DNA from 4 places in the Modestobacter italicus genome. Region 2 is predicted to be linked to each of the others. Evidence: riboswitches for the same ligand, from Rfam matches in the RefSeq annotation. Region 2 holds a riboswitch; each other region holds the start of a gene.

Region 1 (5,767 bases), 1.4 Mb from region 2:
ACGAGCAGCCCGCGGTGCGCGCCCTCCCGGCGGAGAGGCGTGTAGGAGGCGACCGGCCGGTCCAGCAGAGTCAGCGGCAGCGCCAGGTCGGTGACGATCCGGTCCGGCAGCAGGCTGACCAGGTAGGAGTACGCCGACAGCCGGACGTCGACGCCGGGGAAGACCTGCTGGCTGATCGCCGCGCCACCGAGCACCTCGCGCCGCTCCAGGACCAGCACCGACCAGCCGGCCCGGGCCAGGTAGGCGGCGGCGGTCAGGCCGTTGTGCCCGCCGCCGACGACCACCGCGTCGTACCGGGCGGCGGTCACGCGAGCACCCGGGCGAAGTAGAGCGAGTCGTCGGTGTCGTCGGTGACGTAGTGCCCGAAGGCCTCGACCGGCCGGTAGCCCGCCGCGGTGTAGAGGCCGACGGCCGCGGGCTGCCGGGTGCCGGTCTCCAGGCGCAGCGTCGTCCAGCCCCGGGCGGCCGCCTCGGCCTCCAGGGCGACCAGCAGCAGCCGGGAGATGCCGCGGCCGCGCGCGGCCGGGACGACGTACATCCGCTTCAGCTCCGCCGCGCCGGGTCCCAGCGGGCGCAGCGCCCCGCAGCCGACCGGCGTCCCGTCGTCGTCCCGGGCCACGAGCACGACCGCGATGTCCTCGGCCGAGGGCTTGACGCCCGGCTCGATGTCGCCGTCGTAGAGGACGCGCATCTCGGTCTGCTGGGCGGAGGTCAGCTCCTGGACGACCGGGTCGTCCCACACGGCGGGGGTGAGGTGCGGCACGCGCCCGATCATGCCGGGGGGTCCACCTGCTGCAGCAACCCCCAGACGAACCGCGCCCGGGTGCCGTCGGGCAGGTGCACCTCCCAGCGGGGTGGCACGCCGGGGTCGGCGGCCGCCGCACCGGGGAGCGCGGCGACGTCGGCGACCACGTGCTCCCAGACCAGCAGCCCGGCCGACGCCGGCGGGACCGGTGAGCCCGCCGCGCGGACCAGCTGCTGGGCCAGCACCTCCCCGCCCGGGTCGGCCAGCACCTCCCACCGCAGGTGCGGCCACAGCGGCAGCGGCCAGCGGTGCGCGACCAGCAGCAGGTCGCCGGTGCGAACCTCGTCACGTTCCGCCGGCGGGCCGAGGACGGCGAGCTGCGCCGCCAGGCCGCGCGGGCCCCGCGGCGCGTGCCCGAGGGCCTGCCAGCGGCGGTGCGCCGCCCGGGCCTGGGCGCGGTCGGCACCCAGCCGGGGGAGCGCGTCGGCGACCAGGTCAGGTCGCGTGTCGGCCATCCGCCGCAGCAGGACGAGACAGAACTCTCGCCGTCCCAGGCCCCGCACTCGGCGAGCCTGTCACGCGCTGTGAGCGTGTCGGAGCACACGCCAGGAGTTTCTCCACAAATCTGGACGAGGCGTTTGTCATCAGTCCACTCCGCACGTACGGTCGGCGACGGTCCGAACGGGCAGCTCAGCCACCGCCGCGGTGGCGACCGCCAGGACCGCCGCCGAACCACAGCGGCTCGCAGCGACACCCGCGAGCCCGTGGACCGGGGACCCACCGCAGCACTGGGGTGAAGCACCTCGCTGCCCGCGCACGGGCACGAGGTACCGGGTGTCTTCCCGCCCGAACCCGTCAGCTAACTCGGTAGGCGGCAGGTGGAAGAAAGGACACACCCGCCGAACATGGCGAGTACGCACCGCTCTGCCCGTCGTGGCCTCACCGGCCGTCGGGTCCTCCTCACCCTGGTCGCCGCCGGCGGCGTCGTCCTCGCTCCGCTGCCGGCGTTCGCCGCCCCGGAGCAGCCGACCACCTCCCAGGAGGCCGCGGCCCTCGTCGCGGCCCGCGGTCACGACCTCGAGGTCGTCACGGAGCGGTTCAACGACGCCCGCGAGGCGCTGACCACCAAGCAGGCGGAGGCCGAGCAGGCCCGCCAGCAGGTGCAGGCCGCCGAGGCCGCTGTGGGCACCGCCCGGGACCAGGTCCGCCAGGTGGCGCGCAGCGCCTACACCGGCGACCAGTTGAGCACCCTGCAGGCGATGCTGAGCAGCACCTCCGCCGACGACATGCTCGACCGGGTCGGCACCCTCGGCACGATCGCCGACCACAACAACGAGGTGCTCGCCGCGGCGCAGGCCGCGACCGAGCAGGCCGACGCCGCCGAGGCCGCCGCCGAGAAGGCGACCGCCGACGCGCAGACGCTGGTCGACCAGGTCGCCGCCCAGCAGGCCGACCTCGACACCCAGATCGCCGAGTACAAGGCGGCCTACGACCGGCTCTCCGCGGAGGAGAAGGCCCGGGCCGAGGCCGAGGCGGCTGCCGCCGCACGGGCCGCCGCCGCCGACGCCGTTGCGCGGGCCAGCCAGGCCGCCTCCCGGGCGGAGCGGGCCCAGTCCAGCTCGGCCGGCAGCAGCTCGGCCGGTTCGTCCAGCTCCTCGAGCGCGGCGGCTGCACCGGCCGCTGCAGCCCCGGCTGCCAGCGGTGCCGCGGCGACCGCGGTCAGCACCGCGCTGGCCCAGAAGGGCAAGCCCTACGTCTGGGCGGCCGCCGGCCCGGACTCGTTCGACTGCTCCGGGCTGACCCAGTTCGCCTACGCCGCCGCCGGGATCTCGCTGCCGCACTCCAGCAGCACGCAGGCCCGGATGGGCACCGCGGTGACCCGCGCCCAGCTCCAGCCGGGTGACCTCGTCGCCTTCTACAGCCCGGTCAGCCACATCGGCATCTACATCGGCAACGGCCAGATGGTGCACGCGCCGACGTCCGGTGACGTGGTCAAGATCTCCAGCATCGACGCCATGGGCAGCATCACCGCCATGCGCCGCCTCGGGTAGCAGAGCGACCGCACACCGGTGCCCCGGCCGCCTCACGGTGGCCGGGGCACCGTCGGTCCAGGGGCGTGCGCGGGGCCACACGGGCCCGGGCGGCACGATGACCTGGCCGCCCCACCGACCGGAGGAACGCCGTGCCCGCAGCCCTGACCGACCCCCGCACCGTGTCGCGGGTGTTCCGCGCCGTCGCCGTCGCCGAGGCGGTGTCCTGGGTGCTCCTGCTCGCCGGGATGTTCGTCAAGTGGGTGCTGCGCACCTCCGAGCTCGGCGTCCAGCTGGCCGGCCCGGTGCACGGCGCGGTCTTCGTCGGCTACGTCCTGGTCAGCCTGCTGGCCTGGCGGGTGCTGCGCTGGACGCCGCGCACCGCGCTGCTCGCGCTGGTCGCCTCCGTCCCGCCGCTGTGCACGGTCGTGTTCGAGCGCTGGGCCCGGCGCACCGGCCGGCTGCCGCTCGACACGCCCGCCGCGGTCGCTGGCTAGCCTCCGCGCATGGTCGAACCGGTCCTGCCCTCCACCGCGCGCACGCTGCTGGCCCGCACCGCCCGGGTCCAGCGCGACGGCCGGGCGCCCAGCCTGGTGGCCGGCGTCGTCCGGGACGGCGGCCTGGCCTGGTCGACCGGCCGGGGTGCCGTCGCCGAGCCGCACACCGACGTCCAGTACCGGATCGGCTCGATCAGCAAGACGGTCACCGCCGTCGCGGTGATGCGGCTGCGCGACGAGGGCCGGCTGGGGCTGGACGACCCGCTCGAGCGGCACGTGCCGGGCACCCCGCTGGGTGAGCGCACCGTCGGCCAGCTGCTGTCGCACCTGGCCGGCGCCACCTCGGAGAGCCCCGGCGGCTGGTGGGAGCGGGTGCCCGGCGGGTCGCTGGAGGAGCTGCGGCTGACCGACCAGGACGTCGTGCTCGGCGCGGCCCGCCGGTTCCACTACTCCAACCTCGGCTTCGGGCTGCTCGGGGAGCTGGTGGCGCGGCACCGCGGCCGCCCGTGGGCCGACGTCGTCCGCGAGGAGGTCCTCGCACCGCTGGGCATGACCCGCACCAGCCCGCGCCCCACCGGCCGCGCGGCGCAGGGGGCGGCCGTGCACCCGTGGGCAGGGGTCGTCCTGCCCGAGCCCGAGCACGACGCGGGCGTGATGGCGGCCGCCGGTCAGCTGTGGGCGACGCTGGCGGACCTCGGCCGGTTCGCCGCCTTCCTGCTCGGCGACACCGCGGAGGTGCTGTCGCCGGCCACGCTGGAGGAGATGGCCGTGCCGGCCGGCGTCGACCCCTCCGTCCCGGGCTGGTCGGCCTACGGGCTCGGGCTGCAGGTGGTGCGGGTCGACGGCGCGGTGCTGGTCGGGCACGGCGGCTCGATGCCCGGCTTCCTCGCCGGGGTGTTCGTCGACCGGGCCGAGCAGGCCGGCGGGGTCTCGCTGGCCAACACCACCAGCGGGCTCGAGCCGCTGGTGCCCGGGCTGCTGGCCGACCTGCGCGCCGCCGAGCCGCGGGTCGTGGAGGCCTGGGCGCCGTCCCCGCCGCCGGTGGCCCTGGACCTGCTCGGCACCTGGTTCTGGGGTCCGACGCCGCACGTGCTCCGCGCGCAGGCCGGGGGGCTGCTGCACCTGGGGCCGCTGCCCGGGCGCAGCGGCCGGGCCAGCCGGTTCGCCGCCCGGGAGGACGGCACCTTCGTGGGCCTGGACGGCTACTACGCCGGGGAGACGCTGCGGATCGCGCCGGACCACCTGGAGCTGGCGACGTTCGTCTTCACCCGCACGCCCTACGACCCCGACGCCCCGGTGCCCGGCGGCGTCGACGACGGCGGCTGGCGCTGACGTGGAGTGCCACGGCGCGGAGAACGCGCCCCTGGCACTCCATCAGCGGTCGAAGGCGTCCATCGTCGTCCGCACGACCGCGGCGTAGGCCAGGTGCGGGACGACGTCGCTGACCCAGTCGGTCGTCGACCAGGTGCGCGGGTCGGTGATGCCCAGCACCGTCATCGGGCCGTTGGCGGCGACCAGCACGCCGGCGGTGGTCAGCGCCGTCCCGACCAGCGGCGGGGTGCGGAACCCGGCCGCGCGGGCCAGCCCGGCCAGCACCCCCACGCCGATCCCGGCGACCAGCCCGGTGAGCGGCCCCAACCCCTGCACCCGGTTCGACCGCGTCTCCTCGTCGCCGGGGATCTGCACGTGCGCCTTCTCGGCCAGCGCCTCGACGGTCTGCTCCGGGGTGGAGCTGGTGCCGCGCCCGCGGCCGACCATGTCCAGGTAGGTGACGGCGTTCAGTGCGCTGGTGCCCGCGGCGCCGGCGGCCGCGCCGCGCAGCACCCAGCCGAGGGTGCCGATGCCGGTCCGGGAGGTGTGCGTCGCCATGATCGCGCCCTACCCGGCGTCCCTGAGGCGTGAAACCGGTCAACCCCAGCCCATCCGGCTGCGCGCCGACCAGTACGCCGCCGGTTCCTCCGGCTGCAGCCACTCCTCCGGCCCCACGCCGGCGACCAGGTCGCGGGCCGCGGCGTTGCTCTCCAGCTGGGCGACGGTGACCGCGCCGGACAGGACGACGGAGCACCAGGGCTGGGCCAGCGCGCAGGCCAGGGCCAGGGCGTCCACCCCCACGCCGCGCTCGCGGGCCGCCCGGGCGAGCCCGCTGCCCGGGTCGGCGCCGCGGTCGGTCAGCCGGCCGTTGGCCACGCCCTCCTTGACCACGACCCGCGCCCCGGCCGCGGCGGCCTCGGCCAGCGCCGGCCCGGCGGAGGGCTCCAGCAGGTTCCAGGTCGACTGGACGCTGGTGAACAACGGTGCGCCGTCGACGGTGAGCGCCAGCCCCCGGCGGACCGCGTCGGCCTGGGCCGGCCCCGAGGTCGAGAAGCCCAGCTCGACGCCGTCGGCGCGCAGCCGGGCCATCCGCTGCTGCAGCGGCCGGTCGTCCCACAGCGGGCTGTCGGCGGTGAGCGAGTGCACCTGGTACAGCCGCAGCCACGGCCCCAGCAGCGCGGTGG
Region 2 (5,767 bases):
GTCGCCCGCGCGTCCGGTCGGGAGCTCGCCCAGCCGTCTGCCGGTGCCGCTGCGGAACGCGATCACCGGCGTCGGGAAGCCGACCTCGCGGACCACCCGGTCGGCGCCGATCGCCCGCAGCGCGTCCAGGCCGTTGACCTGGACCCCCAGCCACGCCCCGACGTCGCCGGCGGGCGCCGGGTGCGCCTCGTGGACGGTGGCGCCGATGCCCGCCTGCTGCAGGGCCATGGCGGCGACCGGTCCGGCGACCCCACCACCGACGACGAGTGCTCTCACCGCGTCCCCCCGCGTCGCGTCCGCCTCCCGAGGGAGCCGGGTGCATCCACGCACACCCGGGCCCCTGCTGCCCACCCCCTGCTGCGCGCCGTGCGGGTGACACGCGGCCGGGGCTCTGCCAGCATCGCTGCACTCCGCGGCGCGAGCAGGCACAGGGAGGCGGGACCATGACCGATCCCCACGGTCCGCGGCTGGAGGACATCGAGCTGACCAGCGGGGCCGGCGGGACGCCGCGGCTGCGCGGCGTGCTCGGCGTCCCGGCCGGACCGGGACCCTGGCCGGGCGTGGTGCTGGTGCACGAGCTGTTCGGCATCGACGACGTCATGCGCCGGCAGGTGCAGCGGACGGCCGCCGCGGGCTACCTCTCCCTGATGCCGGACCTCTTCACCGCCGGCGGGGCGCGCCGCTGCCTGGTGCCGACGATGCGCGCCGTCGCCGCCGGGTCCGGGCGGCCGTTCGTCGACGTCGAGGCCGCCCGCACCCACCTGATGTCGCGGCCGGACTGCACCGGGCGGATCGGCGTCCTCGGGTTCTGCATGGGCGGCGGCTTCGCGCTGCTGACCGCACCGCGCTTCGACGTCTCCTCGGCCAACTACGCCCGGCTGCCCGAGGACCCGGACACCGCCCTGGCCGGCGCCTGCCCGGTCGTGGCGAGCTACGGCGCCCGCGACCCGGCGCTGCGCGGGACCGCGGCAGAGCTGGAGGGGGTGCTGACCCGGCTGGGCGTGCGGCACGACGTCAAGGAGTACCCGACGGCCGGGCACGGCTTCCTCGACGACGCCGACCCCGGGCCCCGGGTGCTGCGCCCGCTGCTGCGCCGGGTGCTCAAGTTCCAGCCCGACCCGGTGGCCGCGGCCGACGCCTGGGCGCGGATCGAGGCGTTCTTCGCCGAGCACCTCAGCGGCGACGCGACCCGGCGTCCCGAGGAGACCGCGCCGGGCACGTGAGCGCCGCGCAGCGGGCCCTGGTGGGGCCCGTCCGGCCGGAGGACCATCCCCGGTAGCCGGGAACCCAGGAGGTGGCGTGGTGCACGACGAGGAGGAGTCGCTGTACGTGGACGTGCCCGCGGCCGGACCCGAGGCCTCGCGCGGGCCCCGGGTGGTGGTGGCGGTCGACGGCTCGGCCGGCTCGAAGGCCGCGCTGCGGTTCGGGCTCGAGGACGCCGCCCGGCGCGGGGTGCCGGTGGTGGCGGTGATCGCCTACCGGCTGCCGGACTGGCAGGGGGAGTACGTCGGGCTCGGCCCGGTCGAGGGCAGGCGGTTCCAGGAGAGCCTGGGCAAGCAGTACCGGGACAAGGCCCAGGCGGTGGTCGACGAGGTCGTGCGCGAGCAGGCCGGCGCGCTGCCCGACGTGCAGGTCCGCGCGGAGGTCGGCGCGCCGGCGGACGTGCTGGTCCGCGAGTCGCACGGCGCGGACCTGCTGGTCGTGGGCAGCCGCGGGCACGGCGGCTTCCACACCATGCTGCTCGGCTCGACGAGCATCCAGTGCGCGACGCACGCCACCTGCCCGGTCACCGTCGTCCACTCGCCGGAGGCCCGCCGCCACCGGCTGCGGCTGCACCGGCAGCGCCAGGAGGCCACCCAGGTGGCCGCAGCGAGCCGCTGACGTCGGTCAGGTCGGCAGGCCCAGCAGCAGGTCGGCGACGGCCTGCGGCTGGGAGAGGAACGGGTGGTGCCCCGCGTCGAGCTCGACGACCGCGCCCGCGCGCCGGGCGAAGCCGCGCTGCGCCGCCGCCGGCGTCCCCCTGTCCTGCGCGCAGACCAGGTAGGTCGAGGGCACGTGCCGCCACGCCGCGGTCGCCACCGGCTGGCCGAGGACCGACAGGCTCTGCCGGGCCAGCCGGCTGCCGGCGTCGCCGGCCACGTCGGGGCAGTCCTGCAGGAAGGTGTCGGCGAGGAGCTCCGGACGGACGCCGAACGTCCCGGCCGGCAGGTCGACGTCGAGGAAGGGCGCCGGCTCCGCGGGCCCGAAGGAGGACAGGCTCTCGCCGACCTCGGGCAGGTAGCTGGAGACCAGCAGCAGGTGCCGCACCGCGTCGACCCCGGCCGCGGCCTCCGCGGTCACGATCCCGCCGTAGCTGTGCGCCACGACGACGGTCGGCTCGTCGCTGCCGCGCAGGACGGCAGCGACGGAGTCGACGTCCTCGCCGAGCCCTGGGCCGTCGTGACCCGGGGTCGAGCCGGTCTCCCCGCAGCTGGGCAGGCCGGGCGCCACGCTGGCGACCCCGCGCTGCGCCAGGAGCTCGGCGGTGCGGTGCCACCACCACGCGCCGTCGCGGACACACGCTCCGTGCACGAACACCACTCGCATCGGGACCTCCTCGGGACGGGCGACCGGTCCTCCCGAACGCTAGACGTACCGCGCGTTACGCGAAAAGATCCCGTAGTGGGACGCAACCGCCAGCCGGAGATCGCCGAGCGTCTGCTGGACGCGTGCACCGACCACGCGCTGGCCAGCGGCCTGCCCGACCGGCTCGAGTCGTTCGCCGTCGCCTCCGGCACCTCGACCCGGATGCTGCTGTACCACTTCGGCACCAAGGAGGCGCTGCTCCGCGAGGTGCTGCGGCGGGCGCGGGCCCGTCAGCGCGAGTACTTCGAGGAGCTGCTCCGGGTGCGGCAGGGCGAGGACTACCTGGCGACGCTGGGCCGCGCCTGGGCCGGCATGACCGGGCCGCAGGGGCGGGGGTACCTCGACCTGTTCGGGCGGTTGCGCGAGGACGCGGAGGAGCGGCTGTGGCCCGGGTTCCGGCGGGAGGCGACGACGGACTGGCTCGCGCCGCTCGAGGACGGGCTCCGCACGCTCGGGCGTCCGGAGCTCGCGACGCTCGTCCTCGCCGTCGTCCGCGGGCTGATCATGGACCTCGACGCCACCGGTGACACCGACCGCGTCGACCGGGCGTTCGCCCACCTGCTGGCGTCCCTGCGCGGGTCGGCGGCGGTGCCCGGAGGCGTTGCATGATCACCCGACACGCCGTCCGGACGCGCCGAGGAGGCTCGGCTCACAGGTTCCCGGGTCTGCGGGCGGACCAGCGGAAACGCCGTTGAAAGTTCAAATGTGACGCGCATCACGACGACAATCGACAAGTCGACTCATAACTTCTTGTCGCGCTCACCCAACACGTGAGCGTGGCGCCGGACCGCCGAGCTCTGCCCACCGGCTGCCTCATCAGAACCCAGGGCAGGGGTGGGGGACCCACGAACTCGGCGCACATGCCTCCGGCAGTGCGCCTCGGGGTGAAGCCGCGGACCGCGGCCGGGCACCGATCGCCCGAACCCGACAGCTGACCCCGCAGGCGGTGATCGGAGATCAGATCACCATGGCCAAGCACCGCGCACCCCGCTATGTCCGCACCAAGCACGCGCTCGCCGGCGTTCCCGTCGCCGCAGGGGCGACCGTCGTCGGACTCAGCGTCCTGAGCACCCCGGCGGCCTCGGCCGCCACCACCCACGACTGGACCGGCGTCGCCCAGTGCGAGTCCGGCGGCGACTGGGACATCAACACCGGCAACGGCTACTACGGCGGCCTGCAGTTCAGCCAGTCGACGTGGGCCGGGTACGGGGGCACCAGCCTCGCGCCCCGCGCCGACCTGGCCACCCCGGCCGAGCAGGTCCAGATCGCCGAGAAGGTCCTCGCCGGCCAGGGCATCGGCGCCTGGCCGACCTGCGGCAAGCGGCTGACCGACGGCACGACGGCCGCGGCCGCCACCGCGGCGCCGGCTCCCGCTGCCGCGCCCGTCCAGGCGGCTGCGCCGGTCGCGGCACCGGCCGCGGCGGGCAGCTACACCGTCGTCCGTGGCGACACCCTGGCGAAGATCGCCGCCGCCCACGGTGAGCCGTGGCGGGCGCTGTACGAGCGCAACGTCGGCGTCATCGGCGGCAACCCGAACGTGCTCGTCCCGGGTCAGGTGCTGGCGACCTCCGGATCCGCGCCGGCCGCCGCCGCGCCGGCTACCGCGGCGCCGGCTGCCGTGACGACGTACACGATCGCGTCCAGCACCACGCAGGCGAAGATCACCAACAGTGCCGGCCCTGTCAAGCCGCAGGCGCAGGCCGGCGCCGATGCGGTCGTCAGCAACGTGCCCGGCGCCGATGGCATCACCCTCGGCGGCACCCGTGCCAGCGCGGTGGACCCGGCTGGCCACCCGTCGGGGCTGGCGGTGGACTACATCGTGGCCAGCGACGCCGCCCTCGGCGATGCGATCGTCGCCTACAACCTCGCCAACTGGGACGAGCTGGGTCTGGAGTACATCATCTGGGAGCAGAAGATCCTCACCTCGCCGACCGGCTCCTGGAAGCAGATGGAGGACCGGGGCGGTAAGACGGCGAACCACATGGACAACGTGCACGTGAACTACCAGGGCTGAGCCTCTCAGCTCCGGCACCGACAGCGACCCCCACCCGTCCGCGGGTGGGGGTCGCTGTCGGTCGGAGCCCGGTCGCCGCCCGTGACCGTGCGTAACCGCCGGTGCGCGGGGCGATGCGGGGGTCTGTCACCCGATCGGCGCGACGTGACGCTCCGTGGTGGGAAAGCGGCCACACGAGCGGGTGGAACACCTGATCGGGGGGCGTCGAGCTGCCTACCGTCCGTCCCGCGACCGTCGCCGACGTGGGCGAGCGGCCAGGACGAAGGAGAAGCGTTGCGCGCATCGATCCGCCGTACGAGCGCCCGACTCAGCGCCGCCGCCCGGGCGCGGGCCGACGACCTCGAGCGCGGCGACGTCTCGGGCTGGGCTGCGCTCGGCGGCCTGGCCACCGTGAGCACCGTGGCGATGGTCGCGAAGTACCAGGAGCTCCTGGTCAACGCCATGGCCAGGGCGGTGGACGTCACCTTCGGCGGCCCGCCCGGCGTCTGACGCCCTGCCCGGAGCGGGCCGCTCAGGGAGGTGGCCGCCGGATCGTGTGGCGGCCCAGGTCACCGTCCTACGTCGTCGAGGTGCTCGTCCGGAGCAGCCGGCCGTAGCCGGTGACGTCCCACCCCGCGCTCGTCGCCGTCAGGACTGCCCACAGCAGCGCCTGGTTGGCCTCGATGACGAGCCGACCCGTGCGCAGCTCCAGTTCTCCCACCGCTCCCGCGGCGCGGAACCCGTTGCCAGCGAGGTAGATGGCCTCGCCCTGGATCTCGACGTGGTGCTCGACCCAGTCGATGACGTGCTGAGGTCTCACGCGGGCCGGGTCATCGGGAAGACCCACCGCTCTGGTCACCACGGCGTCGAAGCCCTGGCTGCGGAAGTACGCGTCGCCGAGCGCGTCGAACTCGTCGTCGAACCAGGGCGGGTGCACCAGCTGCACCCGCCCGATCCCGTGCGTCCGCAGCGCCGCCACGGCTGCCGCGCAGCTGGCAACGGCGGGGACCCCGAAGCGTCGCGAGAGGCGTGCGACAGCGGCGGCCTCGTCCCGGTGACCGAGGACGTAGCCGGAGGTCGTCGACGCGTGGACGACCGCGTCGAGCGTCCTGCCCCTCAGGGTGGCAGCGGCGCGGTCGATCGCGGCGA
Region 3 (5,767 bases), 340 kb from region 2:
GTCGTGCGCCGGCTGGTGGCCGGGGACCGCGGACCGGTGCGCGACGCGGTCCTGCTCAACGCCGCGGCCGCGCTGGCCGCGTTCGACCCGCGGGGTGCCCGGCTGCACGACGCCCTGGCCGCCGGGCTGGAGCGGGCCGCCGCGGCGGTCGACGACGGCCGGGCCGCAGCCAAGCTCGAGGAGTGGGTGCGCGTCAGCCGCGCAGCCAAGGCGGACCCCGGAACCTGACGGCCCCGCTGGAGGGGCCCGCCCCGAGCGTGCGAGGGGTGGGGGCAGCGGGGTCCTTATTCGGTGGACTCGAAGCCGATCGAGAAGGCCGCCTCCAGGTCGTGCCGGGAGTACGCCCGGAACGCGACGTGGGTGGCGGTGTCCAGGACACCGGGCACCTTGTTGATCTGCCCGGCGACGACGGTGGCGATGTCGTCGAACTCGTGCACCCGGACGAGGGCGACCAGGTCGACGTCGCCGGCGACCGAGTAGACCTCGCTCACCCCGGACAGGGCCGCGACGGCCTCGGCCACCTCGCCGATCGAGTCGGTGGCGGCATCGATCATCACGATGGCGGTGATCACGCCGGGGATGCTAGCCCGGGCCCCACCCGGCCGCGGCGCGCCGCAGCCCGCCCGGTCCCGCGCCCCCGCGCGGGCCGCGGGGCCGGCTGCCCAGGAGCGACCCGGTCCGGCTGGGCCCGGGTGCCCAGCGACCGGTTGTCGGCGAAGGGGTCGCGTTCGGCCCGGCCGGCCTCGACCCGGGTCAGGAAGCCGTTGTAGGGCCCGGTGCCCGGGGTGCGGCTGGCCAGGGTGCCGGTGACGTCGACCAGCCGGGTGCCCGGCTTCTCCATCCACCGCAGCACCAGCTCGGTCTCGTCGACCGAGGCGGCCAGCTCGTCGTCCGGGCCGACCGGCGTCTCGGCGGTGGCCCGCAGGTCGGCCAGGTACCCGCGGACCGAGCGACCGCGCTCGGCGACCCCGGCGGCGACCAGCCGGCCCCGGCGCACCACGGACAGCTGCCAGCCGCCGGCACCGTCGGGCCGGGCGATCACGAACTCGGGGACGGTCGCCAGCGACTCCAGCCGCTGCCGCCGGCGCACCGCCCGCACCAGGACGGCGACCCGGTCGCGGAGCACCGCGGCGTCCTCGTACCGGCCCTCGGCGGCCAGCCGCTCGACCCGGTCCAGCAGGGGCGCGACCAGGTCGCGGGGGTCGGAGTCGACGGCCGCGGCGAAGACCGCGGCGATCGAGGCGTAGTCCTCCCGGCTCTGCGCCCCGGTGCACGGTGCCCCGCAGCGGCCCATCCCCGCCAGCGCGCAGGCGGTGCCCAGCACGGTCAGCGACAGCCGCGAGGTGCACTGCCGCAGCGGCAGGGACTCGTGGACGGCGGCGACCGCGGCGTCGGCGGCCCGCCGGTCGGGGAACGGGCCGAGGAACACCCCGGCCCCGGGCCGGACCCGGCGGACGACCGACAGCCGGGGGAAGACCTCGTCGGTCAGCCGGACCCACAGCGCGCGCTCCGGGAACCGCGACCGGCGGTTGTAGCGGGGCTTGTGCTCGGCGATGAGCCGCAGCTCGCGGACGGCGGCCTCCAGGTCGTGCGCGCAGGGCAGCGCCTCGATCCGCTCGGCCAGCGCGATCATCTCGGTCATCCGGCTGCGCTGCTCCCCGGCGGAGAAGTAGCTGCGGACCCGGGTGCGCAGGTCGTTGGAGGTGCCGACGTAGAGCGGTTGGTCGCGCGGCCCGCGGAAGAGGTAGACGCCAGGTCCGGAGGGCACGTGCTCGGCCAGGTGCCGCTTGCGCCGCCGCTGCGGGTCGACCTGGCGGGTGAGCCCGGTCAGCTCCTCCAGCGAGCTGACGCCCAGCGGGCCGAGCCGCTCGAAGAGGCCGTGCAGCACGTCGACGGTGGCCCGGGCGTCGTCCAGGGCGCGGTGGCAGGGCTGGGTCTCGGCGGAGAAGAACGGGGCCAGGGTGCCGAGCTTGCAGTTGGGCACCTCGTCGCGGGTGAGCAGCCGGCGGGCCAGCACGGCGGTGTCGACCGAGGCGAACGGAGGCCACGGCGTGCCCGTCTCCTCGCACGCGGCGCGCAGGAAGCCGAGGTCGAAGGGGGCGTTGTGGGCGACCAGCACGGTGCCCCGGGCGAACTCAAGGAAGGCCGGCAGGACCGAGTCGATGCGGGGGGCGGCGGCCACCATCATCGAGGTGATGCCGGTCAGCACGCTGATGTAGGGCGGGATCTCCCGGCCCGGGTCGACCAGGGTCTGGAACTCGCCGAGCACCTGCCCGCCGCGGACCTTCACCGCGCCGATCTCGGTGATGGCGCTGTCCTTGGGTGAACCGCCGGTGGTCTCCAGGTCGACCACGACGAAGGTGACCTCGGCCAGCGGTGTCCCGATGTCGTCGATCGTCGCCTGCAGGTAGCGCGGCCGTTCCGGAGGGGCCGTGGGGAGCGCCACCTGCCGCCAGGCCGGCGGGACCCCCTCGCCGGCGACCGACGGGAACGGCGGTGGAACGGGGTGGGACGACACGCAGCGGACGCTAGGTCGGGGGTCCGACAGTCCCGGGGAGGCCACGCCGGACCGCGGCCGCCCCGGCGTGGCGGGCGTCGCCGCCCGGGACGCCGCCGCAGGTCGGTCGGCCGGAACTGTCGGGGGGTGCTCCTAACGTCCGCGGTGTCGGACGTGGACACAGAGAAGGAGAGCCGCCGTGCTCATCGACTGCGACACCTGCACCGTCCGGGGCGAGGGCTGCGACGACTGCGTCGTGACGGTCCTGCTGGGGGCACCACCCGGCTGGCGGGGGAGCGACCCCACCGTCGTGCCGCTGACCCGCCGGCCCGCCCTGGGCCCCGACCCCGCCGAGCGCCGCCCGGCCACCACGGACGTGGCGCACCGTGCCGCCGGCGCCACTACCGGTGACGCGCCCGGTCGTGCGACGGCCGGACGTGACGTCGGTCGCATTGACACCGCGGCCCCGGACCCGTGGAGCGTCGTCGACCTCGACGAGGTGGAGCGCCGAGCGGTCCAGGCTTTGGCAGACTTCGGCCTGGTTCCGCCGTTGCGTCATCAGGATGCGTCGTCGCCGGGCGACCGGCACGTGAGCTGACAAATCCCACGCGTGCGATTTGTCAGCTCTGGCCCCCACTCCGGGGTTTGACAGGGCTTCATCTCGATCCGGTCACGGCCTTAGGTTCGTCGTGTCGGAGAGGGACGTAGTCGCCACTGAGGGTGACCCCGCTCGGACACCGCCGAACCACCGGACCGCTCTGCGGCGAGGTGGACCGGGGACCCACCGCAGTCCTGGGGTGAGTTCTCACGTGCGCCGGGAACGGGGCACACGCGCCGACGACGGCGCGCCGAGACAGGGCGTTCCTTCGCCCGAACCCGTCAGCTGACTCGGTAGGCGGTCGAGTGGAAGAAACGGAGTCCGCCGCCCGTGGCGCGTCCTCAGTCCGGTGCCCTGTCCGCCCTGCGCCCGTCCGGGTCCGCTGCCGCTCCGGCCCGCACCGGTCGTGCCCGGGGCCTCGGACGGGTCAGTACCGGGCTGCTGCTGGCGCTCGCCGTGGGCGGGACGCTGACCGCGCTGCCGGGCAGCGCGTCGGCCGCGCCGGCGGTCACCCACGCCGCCACGGCGGACGAGGCCACCGCGCTCCTCGCCGACGCCAACCGTGACCTCGAGGCCGTCACCGAGCAGATCAACGAGGCGCAGGACACCCTGCGCGAGCAGCAGGCCGCCGCCGACGCCGCAGCGCAGGCGGTCACCGACGCCCGGGCCCAGCTGGCCGCGCTGGACGCCCAGATGCGCCAGGTCGCCCGCAGCGCCTTCACCGGCGAGAACCTGTCCCGCTTCAACGCGCTGATGACCAGCGGCTCGGCGGAGGAGTTCCTCTCCCAGGTCACCACGCTGGACGCGATCGCCGGCCACACCGACGACGTGCTCGCCCAGGTCGGCGCCGCCGCCCAGGCCGCGCAGCAGGCCAAGGCCGACGCCGACGCGGCCACCGCCGCGGCGGAGCAGACCCTCGAGGACGTCACCGCCAAGAAGGCCGACCTGACCTCCGCGGCCGCCGACTACCAGGCGCAGTACGACGCGCTCAGCGTGGTGCAGCAGCGGGCGGTCGTCGCCGAGTCCGCCGGCCCGGTGCTGGAGCCGCCGGCCGAGGTGGTCGCCTCCAGCGACGCGGCCCAGGTCGCCGTCGACACCGCGATGGCCCAGCTGGGTGACCCCTACGTCTGGGCCGCGTCCGGCCCCGACGCCTTCGACTGCTCCGGCCTGACCCAGTACGCCTACGCGGCGGCCGGGGTCACCCTGCCGCACTCCAGCGCCCGCCAGTCGACGATGGGCACCGCGGTGTCCCGGGCCGACCTCCAGCCCGGTGACCTGGCCTTCTTCTACAGCCCGGTTAGCCACGTGGGCATGTACATCGGCAACGGCCAGATGGTGCACGCCTCCACCTCCGGCCAGCCGGTGATCGTCTCCACCGTGGACATGAAGGGCTACGTGGGCGCCCGCCGTCTCGTCGGCTGAGCCGGGCGGTCTTCCCGAGCGGCTCAGGCAGCCTGCCTAAGCTCGCCGTCGTGCCCGCGCAGACCCCCTCGGACCGGCCCGCGTGAGCACCGCGCAGGTGTCAGCCCCCGCCGCCCCCGGCACGCGCCGGGCGGCGCTCGCGGTGGCCGTCCTGCTCGGCCTGGCGCTCGCGGTGGTCATCGCCGTGGTCACCCCGTGGGACCTGCTGCCCACCCCCGCGGGTGGCCGCACGCCCGTCGACCCGTCGGCGGCGTTCACCCCGGCCCAGATCGCCCGCGCCGAGGACTTCGCCGGCGCGCTGCGCCCCGCGTCGCTGGCCTCCCTGCTGCTGGGCCTGGCTGTCTCCGCCGTCTTCGGCCTGACCCGCGCCGGGGCGGCCACCGCCCGCGCGGTCGCCCGGCCGCTGGGTGGCGGCTGGGTGTGGCAGGTGCTGCTGGGCACCGTCGCCATCCTGGCCGTGGGCCGGCTGGTCACCCTGCCGCTGGCCGCCTATGCGGAGGTGGTCCGGCACCGCTACGGACTGTCCACCCGCGGGTGGGGGCTGTGGGCCCGGGACGTCGCCACCTCCACCGGCATCGACGCCGGCCTGACCGCGCTGGGCCTGCTGGCGCTGGTCGCGCTGGCCCGCCGTGCGCCCCGGACCTGGTGGGCCTGGGCCGGCGGGGCCGCCGCCGCGCTGGTCGTGGTCGGCTCGTTCCTCTACCCGCTGCTCATCGAGCCGGCGTTCAACCGCTTCGACCCGATGCCGGCCTCGCCGCTGCGCACCGAGCTGCTCGCCCTCGCCGACCGCAGCGGCACCCCGGTGCAGGACGTGCTGGTCGCCGATGCGAGCCGGCGGACCACGGCGCTCAACGCCTACGTCTCCGGGTTCGGCTCCACCCGGCGGATCGTCGTCTACGACACGGTCCTCGACCAGCTCTCCGACGCCGAGATCGAGTCGATCGCCGCCCACGAGCTGGGCCACGTGGCCACCGACGACGTCCTCACCGGCACGCTGATCGGCGCGCTGGGTGCCGGCGCGGGCGTCGCGCTGCTGGGCTGGCTGCTCGGCGCCCCGCCGCTGCTGCGGCGAGCAGGCGCCACCGGACCGGGCGACGGGCAGGTGGTGGGTCTCCTCCTCCTGCTGCTGGCGGTGGGCACCCTGGTGTCCACGCCGGTGCAGAACCTGGTGTCCCGGCACATCGAGGCGCGGGCCGACCTGCACGCCCTCGACCTCACCGACGACCCGGCGTCCTTCGTCGCGGTGCAGG
Region 4 (5,767 bases), 200 kb from region 2:
CACGGACGCCAGCGCCGCCACGGACAGGACGTTGACGACCCGCCCGCGGGACCGGGTGAGCTGCGGCAGGAACGCCTCGGTGACCGCGAGCGGCCCGAGGAGGTTGACCGCCAGGTGTCGGGCGAGGAGCTCCTCGTCCCCGAGCTCGCCGGGCAGCGACACCCCGGCGTTGTTGACCAGCACGTCGAGGGTGTCCAGCGCCCGGGCCGCCGCCCGGACCTCGGCGTGGTCGGTCACGTCGAGGCGCAGGGCCGAGACGCGGGGGTCGGGGTGGACCAGCCGGCCCCGGGTGCCGGCGTGGACGCGGCGCGCGCCCCGCCGCAGCAGCTCCTCGACCAGGGCGGCTCCGATGCCCCGGCCGGCGCCGGTGACCAGGACGGTGCGGTCGCGGACGGGGTCCTCGTGCGTCGACATGGTGTCGTCTCCGTTCTGCGCGGACCGGGTGCCCGCGCTACCAGGACTGACACCGGGCGCAGCGGGATCTGGGCTCGCCGGCACCGACCAGTTCCGGCGTCCCGCGGGGTCGGTACGGGCAGGACGAGAGCGAGGGGGTGCGCGGTGCCGGTCGACCTGTTCGAGCAGGCCCGGGCGGGCGACCACGAGGCGTTCGCCGCGGTCGTGGCGCCGTACCTGCGCGAGCTGCAGGTGCACTGCTACCGGATGCTCGGCTCCCGGCAGGACGCCGAGGACGCGCTCCAGGAGGCGTTGCTGTCGGCGTGGACGGGCCTGGGCTCGTTCGAGGGGAGGTCCTCGGTGCGCACCTGGCTGTACCGCGTGGTCACGAACCGGTGCCTGAACCAGCTGCGCTCGGCGGCGCGGCGCCCGGTCGCCGCGGAGCAGCTGCCGGTGGCGCCGCCCGAGCCCTCCCGGTGGGGGGAGGTGCCGTGGCTGCAGCCCTACCCGGACGTGCTGCTGGACGGTCTGGCGGACGCGGCGCCGGGGCCCGAGGCGCGCTACGAGTCCCGGGAGACGGTGACGCTGGCGTTCGTGACCGCCGTCCAGCTGCTCCCGCCGAACCAGCGCGCCGTCCTGCTGCTCCGCGACGTGCTGGGCTACCGCGCGGCGGAGACCGCGGAGCTGCTCGGTCTCACCACGGACGCCGTCACGAGCGCGCTGAAGCGGGCCCGGGCCACGATGGCGACCGCCTCCTCGGCGGGGCGGCCGGCGCCGCCGGCCGGGGGACCCGTGGAGCGCGCCCTGGTCGACCGCTTCGTCACGGCCTTCACCGGGGAGGACGTCGACGCGCTGGTGGCGCTGATGACCGACGACGTGTGGGTGCGCATGCCGCCGTTGCCGTTCGAGTACCGAGGGACCGAGGCGGTGCACCGGTTCTTCTCCGCGATCGACGGTCACCGCCGCGCCATCGCGCGGATGGTGCCGGTGCGGGCGAACGGGCAGCCGGCGCTGGGGGAGTACGTGCGGGACCCGGTGACCGGCGTGCTGCACGTCGTGGGCGTCCTCGTGCTGGCGCTCGACGGGGACCGGATCGGGGAGCTCGTGCACTTCGAGTCGGCGCTCGCCGCCTCGCTGGGGCTGCCGCGCACGCTCGGCTGAGCGGCGCCGCCCCGGGCAGCCGGAGGGGGTGTCCCCCCGGCTGCCCGGTGGTGCTCAGACGGCCAGCACCTGTCCGACGGAGATGCGGTTCGGGTCGCTCACGGTCGACGCGTTCAGCGCGGCGAGCGCCTGCCAGGTCGTGCCGTGGGCGGCCGCGATCTCCGCCAGGGTGTCGCCGGCCTGGACGGTGTACGAACCGCCCGCGGCCGGAGCCGGCGCGGGGGCCGGAGCCGGCGCCGGGGCGGGGCCCGGGGGCGCCCCCCGACGGGGTGGTGCCCGCGGCGAGGTACTTGCCGCAGGTCGGCCACGCGCCGACGCCCTGACCGACGAGGACCTTCTCGGCGATCTCGATCTGCTGCGCCGGCGTGGCCAGGTCGGCCCGCGCCGCGAACGCCGTGCCGCCGTAGCCCGCCCAGGTGCTCTGGGAGAACTGCAGGCCGCCGTAGTAGCCGTTGCCGGTGTTGATGCTCCAGTTGCCGCCGGACTCGCACTCGGCGACACCGGTCCAGTCGTGCGTCGCCGCCGCGGAGGCCGGGGTGGCGAGCAGGCCGATGCCGACGGCGGCAGCGCCGAGGGCGACGGCCCCGCCCGCGACGGTGCGGCGGACGCGGACGTGCAGGGACTCGAACATGGGTGATCCTCCCGATCACCGCCTACGAGGTGAGCTGTCGGGTTCGGGCGAATCGGTGCCCGGCCGGTCAGCGCCCTGAGGGCACGGCACGGCTTCACCCCGAGACGCGCAGGCGCGTCGGAAGTGGGTCCCCCGCCCCCGTCCTGGGTGGGTCGGTGTCAGGCTGCCGGCGGACGGGGTTCGGCGGTCCGGCGCCTCGTGCCCGGCCAGTGCGGCCCGGGACGTCGAGAACGGTAAGCGAGACCTGCGGGTCTCGCTTCCCGAGTCAGCCGCGCTCCGACACCCGGACCACGACGACCCCCGACAGGCCGGGCCGGGGACAGCTGCGGGTCCCCGGCCCCTGACACTCTGTTGATGTGGGATCCCCCACAGCCACCACCGCGCGCTCCGTGACGTGCTGGAGCGGCCCCCTTCCAGGGGCCCACCCTGAACCTGCGAAGGGTGGGGAGGAAGGGGGCCCTTCTCAGCCGCGGACGAGCAGGGCGACCGGGAGCTGGGCGAGCACCTCGCTCAGCGCGACCCCGTTGGCGGCGGAGACCACCCGCGCGCCGGTGAGCAGGTCCCGCCAGGCGCCGGTCGGCAGCTGCAGCGCGGTGTCGCCCCACCCGGTGGCCGCGAGGTGCACCGGCAGCCGGGTCGCCACCGCGACGACCCCGCCGCGGTCGAAGGCGACGACGGAGTCCGCGGCCGCCCCGGTGGCCTCGAGCGGGGTGTACCCGTCGAAGGCCTCCGGGTGGTCCCGCCGGTGCCGCAGCACCCGGGAGACCACCAGCAGCTTGGCCGCGCCGGTCTCGTCGACCGGCGGCACCCAGCCCTCGTCCAGCCGGGCGAGCAGGCTGCGGCGCAGGTCGTAGTCGACCGGACGGCGGTTGTCCGGGTCGACCAGCGAGAAGTCCCACAGCTCGGTGCCCTGGTAGACGTCCGGGACGCCGGGCATCGTCAGCTGCAGCAGCTTCTGCGACAGCGAGTTGGCGTACCCCGACGGCGCGATGCGCGCGACGAACGCCTCGATCGCGGCGTGCGTCGTCGGGTCGTCGAAGGCGGCGTCGACCAGCGCGTGCAGCTGGTCCTCGAACTCCTGCACCGGGTTGGTCCAGGTGGTCGAGGTGCCGGCCTCACGGGCGGCCTTCTCGACGTAGGCGTGCGCCCGCTCGCGGGTCAGCGGCCACGCACCGACCAGGTTCTGCCACACCAGGTGCGCCAGCGACCGGTCGGCCAGCGGGTGCCGGGCCAGCAGCTCGCGGACCAGCTCCGCCCACTCGGTCGGCTGCTCGGCCAGCACGGCGAGCCGCGCCCGCACGTCCTCGCTGCGCTTGGTGTCGTGGGTGGACAGCGTCGTCATCGACGCCGGCTTCACCGCGGCCCGGTGCTGCTGCGCCGCGTGGAACCCCGCGACCGTCGTCCCGAACCGGGCCGGGTCGCCGCCGACCTCGTTCAGCGCGACGAACCGCGCCCACCGGTAGTAGGCGCTGTCCTCCACGCCCTTGGCCATGACCGGCCCGGAGGTCTGCTCGAACCGGGTGGCCAGCTCCGTGCCGGCGGTGCCCAGCAGCGGGTGCAGGGCGTCGACGGCCGCGGTCAGGTCGGGGCGGCGCTGCTTGACCGCGGCGACCGTCTCGTCCAGGTGCTCCCGGCCGTCGGGCAGGTAGCTCCGGTAGACCGGGAAGCTGGCCAGCAGCTCCGCGAGCCCCTCGGTGACCTGCTCGGCGGGCACTGCCGCACTCCCCGCCCCCCCGAGGTCGCCGACGATGCGCTGCAGCCGGGCCACCTCCGAGCCGAGCATGCCGTCGGTGACCTCACGCTTGCAGTCGTGCACCAGCTTCGCGTAGTCGACCGGCGCGCCGGCGAGCTCGGTGTCCAGCGCGGTGAACGCCGCCTCGCCGGCGGGGTCGACCAGGACGCCGTCCACCTCGGTGAGCGCGTCGTACCCCGTCGTCCCGGCCGTCCGCCAGCCCTCCGGCAGCTCCTCGCCGGGCTCGAGGATCTTCTCGACGACGGTCCACCGGCCGCCGGTGGCCTCGGCCAGGCGGTCCAGGTAGCCCTTGGGGTCGGCCAGCCCGTCGGGGTGGTCGATCCGCAGCGCGTCGACCGAGCCGTTCTCGACCAGCTCGACGACCAGCGCGTGGGTGGCCCGGAAGACCTCCGGGTCCTCCACCCGCAGCCCGGCGAGGGTGTTGATCGCGAAGAACCGGCGGTAGTTCAGCTGGTCGTCGGCGCGCCGCCAGTCGACCAGCTCGTAGTGCTGCCGGTCGTGCACCTCCTGCGGCGTGCCCTCCCCGGTGCCGGGGGCGATCGGGAAGCGGTTGTCGTAGTAGTGCAGCTCGGGGCCGTCGGGGGAGTCGACGACCTCCAGCTTCGAGACGTCGTCCGCGCTGCCCAGCACCGGGATGCGGATCCGGCCGCCGCCGAAGTCCCAGTCGACGTCGAAGGCGTCGGCGTGGGCGCTCTCCCGCCCGTGCTGCAGCAGGTCCCACCACCAGCCGGACTCGGCCGGGTCGCTGACGCCCATGTGGTTGGGCACCAGGTCGAGCACCAGGCCCAGACCCCGCTCGTGCAGCGCGGCGACGAACCGGTCGAGGCCGGCCCGCCCGCCGCGCGGCTCGTCGACGTGCGCGTGGTCGACGGTGTCGTAGCCGTGCGTGCTCCCGGCCGCGGACCGCAGCAGCGGCGAGGAGTAGGCGTGCGTCACGCCGAGGTCGGCCAGGTAGCCGGCCACCGACGCGGCGTCGTCCAGGGTGAAGTCGGCGGTCACCTGCAGCCGGTAGGTGCCCGCGGGCACCTCCCGGCGGCGGCCGTCGGACAGCTCGGTCACGCCGCCGCCTGCAGCACGACCGTGGCGCGGGCTGCGATGGTCAGCGTCTCGCCGGCCTTGACCTGCACCGGCTCGACGTCCGCCAGCTCGGCGGTGTTGACCACGACGGTCCAGCCCTCGGCGTAGTCGGTGCTGGGCAGGGTGAAGTCGATCGGCTCGTGGGAGGCGTTGAACGCGAGGTAGAAGCAGTCGTCGACCACGTCCTCGCCGCGCTCGTCGGTCTCCCGGATGCCGTGGCCGTTGAGGTACATGGCCAGCGACTTGGCGAAGCCGACGTCCCAGTCGTCGTCGTCCATGACCTCGCCCGCCGGGGTCAGCCAGGCGATGTCCTGCACCGGGTCGCCCTCCTCGCGGCGCACCGGGCGGCCGTGGAAGAACCGCCGGCGCCGGAAGGTCGGGTGGTCGGTGCGCAGCTTGGTGACCAGCTTGGTGAACTCCAGCAGGCCCTCGTCGACGTTCTCCCAGTCGATCCAGGTGATCTCGTCGTCCTGGCAGTAGCCGTTGTTGTTGCCGCCCTGGGTGCGCCCGAGCTCGTCGCCGTGCAGCAGCATCGGCACGCCCTGGCTGAGCATCAGCGAGGCGATGAAGTTGCGCCGCTGCTGCGCCCGCAGCGCCAGGATCTCCGGGTCGTCGGTCGGCCCCTCGACGCCGCAGTTCCAGCTGCGGTTGTGGCTCTCGCCGTCGTTGTTGTCCTCGCCGTTGGCCTCGTTGTGCTTCTCGTTGTAGGAGACCAGGTCGTTGAGGGTGAAGCCGTCGTGCGCGGTGACGAA

Evidence for each region. Region 2 has a riboswitch for cyclic di-AMP ahead of MODMU_RS29160 (LysM peptidoglycan-binding domain-containing protein). Riboswitches for the same ligand answer to the same signal wherever they lie in the genome.
Region 1: linked by a shared signal. The riboswitch ahead of MODMU_RS24875 (C40 family peptidase) and the one ahead of MODMU_RS29160 (LysM peptidoglycan-binding domain-containing protein) in region 2 are both predicted to bind cyclic di-AMP.
Region 3: linked by a shared signal. The riboswitch ahead of MODMU_RS16820 (C40 family peptidase) and the one ahead of MODMU_RS29160 (LysM peptidoglycan-binding domain-containing protein) in region 2 are both predicted to bind cyclic di-AMP.
Region 4: linked by a shared signal. The riboswitch ahead of MODMU_RS30100 (transglycosylase family protein) and the one ahead of MODMU_RS29160 (LysM peptidoglycan-binding domain-containing protein) in region 2 are both predicted to bind cyclic di-AMP.

The regions. Positions count from the first base shown of each region.
Region 1 is NC_017955.1:5,228,140-5,233,906, reverse strand. It holds gene MODMU_RS24890 (phytoene desaturase family protein) at 1-308, opposite strand, end outside; gene MODMU_RS24885 (GNAT family N-acetyltransferase) at 305-775, opposite strand; gene MODMU_RS24880 (hypothetical protein) at 772-1,260, opposite strand; cyclic di-AMP (ydaO/yuaA leader) riboswitch at 1,461-1,634, shown strand; gene MODMU_RS24875 (C40 family peptidase) at 1,651-2,796, shown strand; gene MODMU_RS24870 (DUF3817 domain-containing protein) at 2,928-3,272, shown strand; gene MODMU_RS24865 (serine hydrolase domain-containing protein) at 3,282-4,604, shown strand; gene MODMU_RS24860 (hypothetical protein) at 4,647-5,141, opposite strand; gene MODMU_RS24855 (aldo/keto reductase) at 5,181-5,767, opposite strand, start outside.
Region 2 is NC_017955.1:3,857,936-3,863,702, reverse strand. It holds gene MODMU_RS18405 (FAD-dependent oxidoreductase) at 1-276, opposite strand, end outside; gene MODMU_RS18400 (dienelactone hydrolase family protein) at 444-1,223, shown strand; gene MODMU_RS18395 (universal stress protein) at 1,300-1,881, shown strand; gene MODMU_RS18390 (alpha/beta hydrolase) at 1,888-2,586, opposite strand; gene MODMU_RS18385 (TetR/AcrR family transcriptional regulator) at 2,662-3,234, shown strand; cyclic di-AMP (ydaO/yuaA leader) riboswitch at 3,435-3,583, shown strand; gene MODMU_RS29160 (LysM peptidoglycan-binding domain-containing protein) at 3,593-4,639, shown strand; gene MODMU_RS18375 (hypothetical protein) at 4,913-5,128, shown strand; gene MODMU_RS18370 (aspartate racemase/maleate isomerase family protein) at 5,196-5,767, opposite strand, start outside.
Region 3 is NC_017955.1:3,514,730-3,520,496, reverse strand. It holds gene trpD (anthranilate phosphoribosyltransferase) at 1-228, shown strand, start outside; gene MODMU_RS16835 (Lrp/AsnC family transcriptional regulator) at 285-572, opposite strand; gene MODMU_RS16830 (DEDD exonuclease domain-containing protein) at 569-2,518, opposite strand; gene MODMU_RS16825 (hypothetical protein) at 2,754-3,095, shown strand; cyclic di-AMP (ydaO/yuaA leader) riboswitch at 3,226-3,410, shown strand; gene MODMU_RS16820 (C40 family peptidase) at 3,426-4,517, shown strand; gene MODMU_RS16815 (M48 family metalloprotease) at 4,600-5,767, shown strand, end outside.
Region 4 is NC_017955.1:3,656,183-3,661,949, reverse strand. It holds gene MODMU_RS17495 (SDR family NAD(P)-dependent oxidoreductase) at 1-414, opposite strand, end outside; gene MODMU_RS17490 (RNA polymerase subunit sigma-70) at 559-1,554, shown strand; partial or broken gene MODMU_RS30100 (transglycosylase family protein) at 1,910-2,185, opposite strand; cyclic di-AMP (ydaO/yuaA leader) riboswitch at 2,189-2,350, opposite strand; gene treY (malto-oligosyltrehalose synthase) at 2,649-4,997, opposite strand; gene glgX (glycogen debranching protein GlgX) at 4,994-5,767, opposite strand, start outside.